Regions from separate parts of the Micromonospora sp. NBRC 101691 genome, predicted to be linked through region 1. Evidence: riboswitches for the same ligand, from Rfam matches in the RefSeq annotation. Region 1 holds a riboswitch; each other region holds the start of a gene.
What was found. Region 1 has a riboswitch for cyclic di-AMP ahead of QSK20_RS11785 (C40 family peptidase). Riboswitches for the same ligand answer to the same signal wherever they lie in the genome.

Region 1 (2,193 bases):
GGTGGAGATCCGGACCAAGTACGAGGTCGAGAAGCAGAAGCTGGACACCATCATCACCAGCCAGACCCAGCAGGAGAAGGACCTGGCGGCGAAGAAGACCACGATCGACGCCGAGATCAAGCGGCTGCGGGCATCCATGCCGAAGACCGCGGTCAGCGCCCCCGGCTGCCCGCTCATCAAGGGTGTGATCAGCAGCGCCGCCAACACCGCCATCAGGACGGCCTGCGCCCAGGTCGGTGACCCGTACGTCTGGGGCGCCACCGGGCCGAACTCCTTCGACTGCTCCGGGCTGACCCAGTACGCCTACAAGGCCGCAGGCATCCACCTGACCCACTTCACCGGCGCGCAGTGGCGCGAGACGAAGGTGATCAGCCGCGCCGAGGCCCGCCCCGGTGACCTGGTCTTCTTCTTCAGCGACCTGCACCACGTCGGGCTCTACCTGGGTAACGGCATCATGGTGCACGCCCCACGCGCCGGCAAGCCGGTGCAGGTGGCCAGCATCAGCCACATGCCGGTCGCAGGCTTCCGCCGCCCGTACTGACCGACTCTTCCGCGAAGGGCCCCGGCCATCGGCCGGGGCCCTTCGCGCTGGGCGAACGAACCGTGCCCACAGTGGTTACTGTCGGAAATCAGCAGGTGGCACTCCCGCGAACCGTGTTGCGGATCGACGACGGTCGTCTCTAACCTCGGCACTTGCCGAGCCGGTGACAGGTCCGCCAGTCCGAGGCGGCAACGGCTCGACACCGCCGAATCGCACGACGGCGGCCGTCTGCTGGAGAAGGAGCCGGCCGACCGGCACGTCGCCACAACGAGAAACGTCGCCACAGCACGAGCGAACCGGGGAACCACCAGCACCATCGGGGTGAATCCGTACCCAAGGTAGGGCGCTCCCTTCCCGCCCGAACCCGTCAGCTAACCCGGTAGGCGGTCAACGGAAGAAGGAGTCAGGAGCCCGGTGGCACACCATGCCCCGCGGCGATCGTCCGTCCGGACGGCCCCGGCTGCCCGGACGACGGCTGCGCCGCGTCCATGCTGGTCCCGCTTCACCACCGTCTTCACCGTCCTCGTCGGAGCCACCGTCCTCGTGACGGGCGGCACCGGCGTGGCCCACGCCGAACCCTCGGTCGCCGAGATCGAACGCCAGATCGACCGGGAGTGGAACGCCCTCGAACCGGTCATCGAACAGCACAACGCCACCCGCCAGGCGCTCACCGCCAAACGACGGGAGGCGGGGGCGCTCGCCGCCCGGATCGGGCCGCTGAGCCGTCAGGTCGACCAGGCGATGAGCAAGGTCGGCGGGCTCGCGGTACGGGCGTACAAGGGGGAGAACGCCTCCGCCCTCAACGCCATGCTGGCGGACCCGACACCGGCCACCGTCGTCCACCAACTCGAACTGCTCGACCAGTTCGCCCGTCGGCAGCAGGCCGACATCCGCCACGTGGTCGAACTGCGGGACCAGCTCGGCGCCCGCAAGGCTCCGCTGGACCGGCTGATCACACAGCTCAGCCAGGCCGAACGCCAGTTGGACGCGAAGCGGCGGCAGATCGACGCCGACATCGCCCGCCTTCAGAAGATGCGCCTGGCGGCGTACGGCAACGGCGCTGGCACCAGCCTGCGTCCCGCCCCCTGCCCGGCCGCCTACCCCGGCGGTGCCGCCGGAAAGGCCGTCACGTTCGCCTGCGCGCAGATCGGCAAGCCCTACGTCTGGGGCGCCGAGGGGCCGAACGCGTACGACTGCTCCGGGCTCACGCTCGCCGCCTGGGCCCGGGCCGGGGTCGCCCTGCCGCACAACGCCGCCCAGCAGCGACGGGTGACCGCCCGGGTGGGCCAAAGCGAGCTACGCCCCGGGGATCTCGTCTTCTACTACTCCGACCTGCACCACGTCGGCATGTACGTCGGCAACGGCTGGCTGGTGCACGCCTCCCGGGCCGGCGCGCCGGTGAAGATGAAGCGGGTCGACGACGGCCCGGTGCACAGTTACGGCCGCCCCGGCTGAGGTGGTAGCAGGGGTCCCCTGTTACCGCTTTTTGCGTAGCAGGGGACCCCTGCAGGCACCCGGCGAAGCCGCGCACACACCACCACCGGCACAACGACGGGTGTCGGGGCGGTGGGTGGCGGGACAGCGGTGGGGTCAGCGAGTGGGCCAGGTGCGCCAGTTCCGCCAGGCCCGACTCGGGGTGGGCCCGCGCTGCC
Region 2 (2,193 bases), on a different contig from region 1:
GACGTGGTCCGTGTGGTCCGAGGGCCCGCTGTACGAACTCCAGCCGGTCGCCGGGAACCAGATCTGCTTGTTCCAGATCACGTAGTAGATGCCGAGCACGTCGGCGTTACGGACGAGGAACGCGGTCAGGTTGTTGCCGTACTTCCGTTCCGCCGTGGTGTCCCACCGGCTGAACCCCGACTTCTGGAGCGACCAGTCGCAGGCCCGCCCCTTCGGATGCTCGTACGGCCCGCCCGGTCGGTAGCACCCGACGAACATGTTGAAGCCGGCCCGCTTGACCTCCTTGTACATGTGCAGGGTGCGCGGGGTGATGCAGCCGCCGGTGGTCGGGTCGTCCTCGGTGCAGCCCAGCGAACGCCAGTTGCCGTTGCTGTCCCGCCCGGGGCCGGGCCGGGCGGGCGGGGAGGTGGCGTCCACCAGGCCACCGGTCAACCCCATGCCGCCGACCAGGGCTAGGGACTTCTCCGCCTCGCGCTTGCGCTTCTTCAGGATGTCGGACTGCTTCTGCTGCTCCATGACCTCGGCGTCGAGCGCCTTCTTGGCCAGTTCCGCCTGGTTCTTGGCGGCGGCGACCGCGGCGACCTTCTTGCTGTTGACCATGTTCATCTCGTCCAGCGCGCTGGCCCGCTTGACGAACGAGTCGGGGGTGTTGGCGTCCAGCAGCATGGAGGCGGGGCCGACCCGGCCGGTCATGTACGACCGCACGGCGATCGTGGCCACCTGCGGGGTGAGCGACTTCAGCTCGTTCTGCGCCCGTTCGACCTCCAGGGCGAGGGTGAGCTGGCGCTTCTTCGAGGCGTTGAGCTTCGCCTGAGCCTGGGTGTAGCTGCGGTTCGTCTCCTCGATCACCTCGTTGAGGAGCTTCGGCTGCTCTCCGTCGTGCCCGGACGGGCTCGACGGCTCGGCCATGGCCGGCGCGGGCACAGCGGCCACGGCGAAGGCGGCGAGCACGGCCACGACCGGTTTCAGCCAGCGGCGTAGGGGTGCCGTCACAGTGTTCCCTTCCGTCGACCGCCGACCGGGTTAGCTGACGGGTTCGGGGCGGAAGTGGCCCCTACCGCTGACGCGGATGCACCCCATGAACCTGGTTCCCCGGTTCGCCGGTGGGCGATTAGGCGGTGGCTCCGCTGGCGCCGGTGCGCGCCTTCGGCGGTAACCGGCAGCGAGGTTACCTGACAGTGGGCGTGGGGTTCTACGCCCGGATCCCGACCAAAAGCGTTATTTCCCTATTGCTTTCCGTCACTCGTGTCACATTTGTCAAGATCATAACGATTGGTGGTCACTCTGCGGAGTTTCACCATGCCGGATTCGTGTTCCTCGGGTGGCCCGGTCCGGCGGCGGAATCGGTGACCCCGGTGGCGGCACGGGGACCGCTGAGGGCGGCGAGGGCGTCGTCCCGCTCACCGGCCGGCCGGGGCGGGCGGCGGCTCGGCGTGCCACCCCGGCCGGCGGTGGTCACCAGGGCGGCCAGGCCGGTGGTGATCGGTACGGCGGCGATCAGCCCGAGCGTCGCGACGATGCTGCGGACGATCTCCTGGGCGAGGAACTCGCTGGTCACGATCTCGCTGATCCCACGCGTGTCGGCGGTCAGCAACAGCAGCAGGGGCAGCGACGCGCCCGCGTACGCGAGCACGATCGTGTTGACCGTCGAGGCGATGTGCGCCCGGCCGACCCGCGTGGCCGCCCGGTAGAGCTGGAGCCGGGTGAGGTCGGGGTTGGCGCGGGCCAGTTCGGTGACCGTGGCGGCCTGGGTGACCGTGACGTCGTCCAGGACGCCCAGGGAGCCGATGATGATGCCGGCCAGGAGCAACCCGTGCAGGTCGACGTCGGCCTGGAACATCGACAGCGTGGTGGCGTCCTCGGAGCCGTACCCGGTGAGGTGGGTGAGCGCGGTCGCCAGGCTGCCGAGCACGCCGGTGAGCACCAGGCTGGCCAGGGTGCCGAGGACCGCGACGGAGGTCTGTGCGGTGACCCCGTGGGTGAGATACAAGACCACGAACATGATCAACGCGGCGCCGGTGACCGCCACCGGCAGCGGGGACTCGCCGGCACCGATACCGGGCAGCACGAAGGTGAGCAGGATGGCGAAGCTGGCCACCAGCCCGCCGAGCGCGGCCAGGCCGCGCCAGCGGCCGAACGCGACGATGGCGACGGCGAACGCCAGGGCCAACCAGATCAGCGGCTTCCCCCGCT
Region 3 (2,193 bases), on a different contig from region 1:
CGACGTGCTCGGCATCGGCATGGCGCTGGCCGCGATCACCGCCGCGCGGCGGGCCGGCCGGGATCCGCAGCGCACCTTCGGCCTCTACCGACTGGAGGTGCTCGCCGCCCTCGCCAACGCCGTCCTGCTCTCCGGGGTCGCGGTCTACGTGCTGGTCGAGGCGGTGCGCCGGTTCGGGGACCCGCCGGAGGTGACCACCGGACCGATGCTGGTGGTGGCGGTGCTCGGCCTGCTGGCAAACGTGGTCGCCTTCGCGCTGCTGCGCGAGGGCGCGAAGGAGAGCATCAACCTGCGCGGGGCGTACCTGGAGGTGGTGGCCGACCTGCTCGGCTCGGTCGGCGTGATCACCGCCGCGGTGGTCATCGCGCTCACCGACTGGTGGTGGGCCGACCCGCTGGTCGCGGTGGCGATCGGGGTCTTCATCCTGCCGCGCACCTGGCGGCTGGGCCGGGCGGCCGTGCGCATCCTGGTCCAGGCCGCGCCGGAGCACCTCCAGGTCGGCGCGGTACGCGACCGGTTGAGCGCCGTCCCGGGCGTGGTCGAGGTGCACGACCTGCACCTCTGGACGCTCACCTCGGGGATGGAGGTGGCCTCGGCCCACCTGACCACCGACCCGACGGTCGAGGTCGGCAGCGTGCTCGCCGCCGCGCGGACCGCGTTGCACGAGGACTTCCACATCGACCACGCCACACTCCAGGTCGAACCCGGCGAATCGCCGGGCGTCTGCGGCCGGGTCGAGTGGTAATTAGGACAGACTTAAATCTGGAAGTGTATTGTCCCGCTATGCCAGTTATGCCGATGTCATCTCGCGGGAGTGGTGTGGCCAACGCTGCCCCTGGGATACCGGCTTCGGTAGTCTCGGACCCGGTCACCGCCGGGCGGCGCCCTCCGGCGCCTGCGGTGACCGCCGCCTAATCGCCGGTGACGGCGAGCCGGGGAACCATGTTCTTGGGGTGCATCCGCGTGAGCGGTAGGGATCTTCCGTCCCGAACCCGTCAGCTAACCCGGTCGGCGGCTGACGGAAGGACATGTGCATGCCAGTAGTGGCACCCGTACGACGTACCGCCGCCCGGATGGCGGCACTGGTCGCCGCGACAGTCGCCCTCGGCGTCGCGGCCACGCCGGCCGTCGTGGCCCCCGCCACGGCGGCGCCTCCGCTGACGGCCAGGGCGCCCGGGGACGACCCCGAGGGCGGCACCCCGGCACTGCGCGCCCAACTGGAGGCGGCCAGCAAGGGGTGGCTCGACGCGAAGGACGCGCTCGCGAAGTCGGTCACCCGCCAACAGAAGATCAACGAACATCTCGGCACCATCGAGAAGGACCTGGCGGTCCGCGACGAGAAGGTCGGCGTGATCGCCGGGCTGGCGTACCGGACCGGCCGGCTCGGGCCGGCCTCGGCGTTGCTGGCCAGCGACTCGCCGGACAGCTTCATGGACCGGGTCGCCGCGCTGGACGCGGTGGCCGCCAACGAGGACCGGGAACTGCGGGGCCTACTCAGCACCCGGGAGCAGGCCAACCAGGCCAAGGCGGCGCTGAACCGGGAGATCACCGAGCAGCGCAAGCAGGTCGCGGTGATGGAGAAGCGCAAGCAGCAGGCCGAGCAGGCACTGGTGGTCGCCAACCGGAAGGCGGCGGTCACCACCCCCAGTGGCGGCAGCAACTCGACCCGGTCCGCCACGGCGAAGCCGGCACCGCGCAACCCCGACGGCTCCTGGCCGCCCGAGTCGTGCAGCGTCAACGACCCGACGCCCGCCGACGGCTGCATCACCCCGCGCACGCTGCACGCGCTCAACCAGGCCAAGGCCGCCGGCTTCACCCGGTACGTCTCCTGCTACCGCCCCGGCGGTTCCGGAGAGCATCCCAAGGGCCGGGCCTGCGACTTCGCCGCACAGAAGAACGGCTTCGGCGGCGACGCCACCGGTGGCGACAAGACGTACGGCGACAACCTGGCGGCGTACTTCAAGAACAACGCCAGCCGGCTCGGCGTCCTCTACGTCATCTGGTACCGGCAGATCTGGCTGCCGAGCAGCGGATGGAAGTCGTACAGCGGAGCGGGCGGCGACCCGTCGAGCGACCACACCAACCACGTCCACCTGTCGGTCTACTGAGCCAGCCGACGCGGCCCGTCACCCCTGAGGGGTGGCGGGCCGTTCGCTTGTCGGCGTGGGGCAGCCACGGGGAACCCGGGCCACC
Region 4 (2,193 bases), on a different contig from region 1:
CGCCGGGACCTGGCCGACGTCGACACCGTGCTGGAGCAGCTGCTCGGCACCGACCCGCTGGCCGAGGCGCGCTGGGCGATGCGCACCCACTACCTGGGTGATTTCCCGGTCGAGTCGTACGCCGAGGGTTTCCTGTCGGCGGCCCGGGCGCACCTCGCGCCGGCTGCCGTTCCGGCCACCCGCCCCGGCCAGGCGGACCAGCCGGTCAGCGCGTAGCTGCGGTGGTAGCAGGGGTCCCCTGTTACTCAAAAAGGAGTAACAGGGGACCCCTGCTACCAACCACCCCAACCGGCGCGGCGGTTGCTCCCGCGCGAGGGCTCAGGCGGAGTAGCCCCGGGTGGCGGCCCAGTGCGCCAGGCCGATGGTGGTCATCCAGTACGAGCCCGCGGCGGCGTTCGCCGGGTCCGCGATCTTGACGGTCCGGCCGTCGTCCCGGTAGCCGACCACGGTCAGGTAGTGCCCGCCGGGGTAGGAGTGCCAGCCACCGGCGACGTCGGTGGCGGATCCGGCGATGTTGACGACGACGGCGTACCCGTTGCCGACGGCCCGCACCACGTCGGCCTGGAGCCGGTCCATCTGGGCCGGGGTGGCCGCGTTACCGGGGATCGTCCTGGTCCGGTAGACGTCCCGGCCGACCAGGTCGTTGAGGACCCGGGTGGTGTCCTCGGCGGAGTTGGTGCCGGCCTGGGTGGTGTTGAGCCGCTGGGCGAGGTCGTCCTGGCTGCGGACGACGTCCCGGGCGGTCAGCGCGATCCGGGTGGCGGCCGGGCCGCAGTAGTAGAAGGTGGTCTGCTCCTGGTACTGGATGTCGAGCACCTTCGACGCGGGCGGCTTCGGCGGGGTGGGGCTGGCCGTCAGGTCCGGGTTCGACGAGCCGGTGGCGGTGGGCGACGCGGACGGCTTGGCCGGCGGGGTGGTGGCGACGGCCGACGGGCTGGCCGGGGACGCGGTGGCACGGTCGTGCTGCCGGGACGCGGCGGTCGACCGGTCCGGCTCGGCCGCCGTGGCGACGGTGTCCTCGCGGTGCGTCGGCGTGCCGGGGTCGACGAGCAGGACGCCGGCGGTGGACGCCGCCACCAGCACCGCCGCCGAGGCGGCGACCTGGTACGACCGGCGGACGGGGAAAAGATTGAACGGTCGCGGGACCGGGTACTTCACGGATTCCTCCACGGAAGACAGGGGTGGAGAGCGGCGCACCCGGTCGACGCACGGTGGACCGTGCGTGGGGTCGACGTCGGTGTGGGGTGCCCGCCCGGACGGCGTCCGAGGGTGGACGACGGGGTCAGTGCCGGCGGCGCGGACGGACGGCCGGCGGCACCGGGGCACCGTGGAGGAGCCGGGTAACGGGGGCGAACGGCACGAGGTACTCCTTCCGATACCGCCTACCGGGTTAGCTGACGGATTCGGGCGGGAAGATCGCCCTACCACGGGTCGGCCCCGCGGATTCACCCCGGACGTACGTGGGTCCCCGGCTCGTTGCGCACGATTAGGCGGGCCGGCGCGGTGTCGCCCTTTGCGACCTACGACCGCACCAGACGGGCCGACACTACTGACGCCGCAATCCACTGCCAACCCCCGCGAGCTGGGCAAACAGCACAGCACACCCGGAAGTCGGGTACGTTCGTGCCGCTGACGTCGCTCAATGGGACGACCGGTTTTCCGAGTACCGTCGGGCGATTTCCGGACGGCATCGGCACAACCACCTCGGCGCAGTCGACGCGGAACGGGACGACCGGGGTCGAAGGTGCGGGGAGAACGGCCGTGGTCCGGGTCACGTCACGATCCGGTCACGCTCGCGGCGGGGGTGCGCATCCCGTGCGCCCCGGCGGTCATCCCACCCGCGCCGGCCGCCACCGGGAGGCGAGGCGAATCGCACCGGGCAGCCGCCGGGTCGCGACGACGGTCCGGGTGCTCGCCCGGAGACGTTCCGCCGCGAGGGACGCCTCCGCCGCCAGGGACCGGGCTGCCGTCGCCGCGACCTCCGCCTGCCGCCAGGCCACCCGTTCCCGCTCGGCCGCCGTCCGGTACTCCACCCGCCGCAGGTCACGGACCACCCGGTGCAGAATCGCCTCCTGCACGACGGGGTGCAGCCGCGGATCCCACCCGTTACGGCGGGCGAACACGTCGCTGAGCTGCCGCACCGACAGGTCGCCCCGCCAGTAGGCGGCCATCGCGGCCCGGTGCAGGAAGCGT

Region 2: another riboswitch for cyclic di-AMP. It lies ahead of QSK20_RS29930 (coiled-coil domain-containing protein); the one in region 1 lies ahead of QSK20_RS11785 (C40 family peptidase).
Region 3: another riboswitch for cyclic di-AMP. It lies ahead of QSK20_RS03030 (coiled-coil domain-containing protein); the one in region 1 lies ahead of QSK20_RS11785 (C40 family peptidase).
Region 4: another riboswitch for cyclic di-AMP. It lies ahead of QSK20_RS06440 (C39 family peptidase); the one in region 1 lies ahead of QSK20_RS11785 (C40 family peptidase).

The regions. Positions count from the first base shown of each region.
Region 1 is NZ_BSTB01000005.1:253,231-255,423, reverse strand. Features, by position in the region: gene QSK20_RS11790 (C40 family peptidase) at 1-541, shown strand, start outside; cyclic di-AMP (ydaO/yuaA leader) riboswitch at 810-942, shown strand; gene QSK20_RS11785 (C40 family peptidase) at 1,085-1,996, shown strand; gene dcd (dCTP deaminase) at 2,132-2,193, opposite strand, start outside.
Region 2 is NZ_BSTB01000029.1:8,423-10,615, reverse strand. Features, by position in the region: gene QSK20_RS29930 (coiled-coil domain-containing protein) at 1-993, opposite strand, end outside; cyclic di-AMP (ydaO/yuaA leader) riboswitch at 998-1,128, opposite strand; gene QSK20_RS29925 (YibE/F family protein) at 1,295-2,193, opposite strand, start outside.
Region 3 is NZ_BSTB01000001.1:705,274-707,466, forward strand. Features, by position in the region: gene QSK20_RS03025 (cation diffusion facilitator family transporter) at 1-745, shown strand, start outside; cyclic di-AMP (ydaO/yuaA leader) riboswitch at 899-1,030, shown strand; gene QSK20_RS03030 (coiled-coil domain-containing protein) at 1,044-2,108, shown strand.
Region 4 is NZ_BSTB01000002.1:528,654-530,846, reverse strand. Features, by position in the region: gene QSK20_RS06445 (CDP-glycerol glycerophosphotransferase family protein) at 1-216, shown strand, start outside; gene QSK20_RS06440 (C39 family peptidase) at 319-1,170, opposite strand; cyclic di-AMP (ydaO/yuaA leader) riboswitch at 1,365-1,503, opposite strand; gene QSK20_RS06435 (hypothetical protein) at 1,830-2,193, opposite strand, start outside.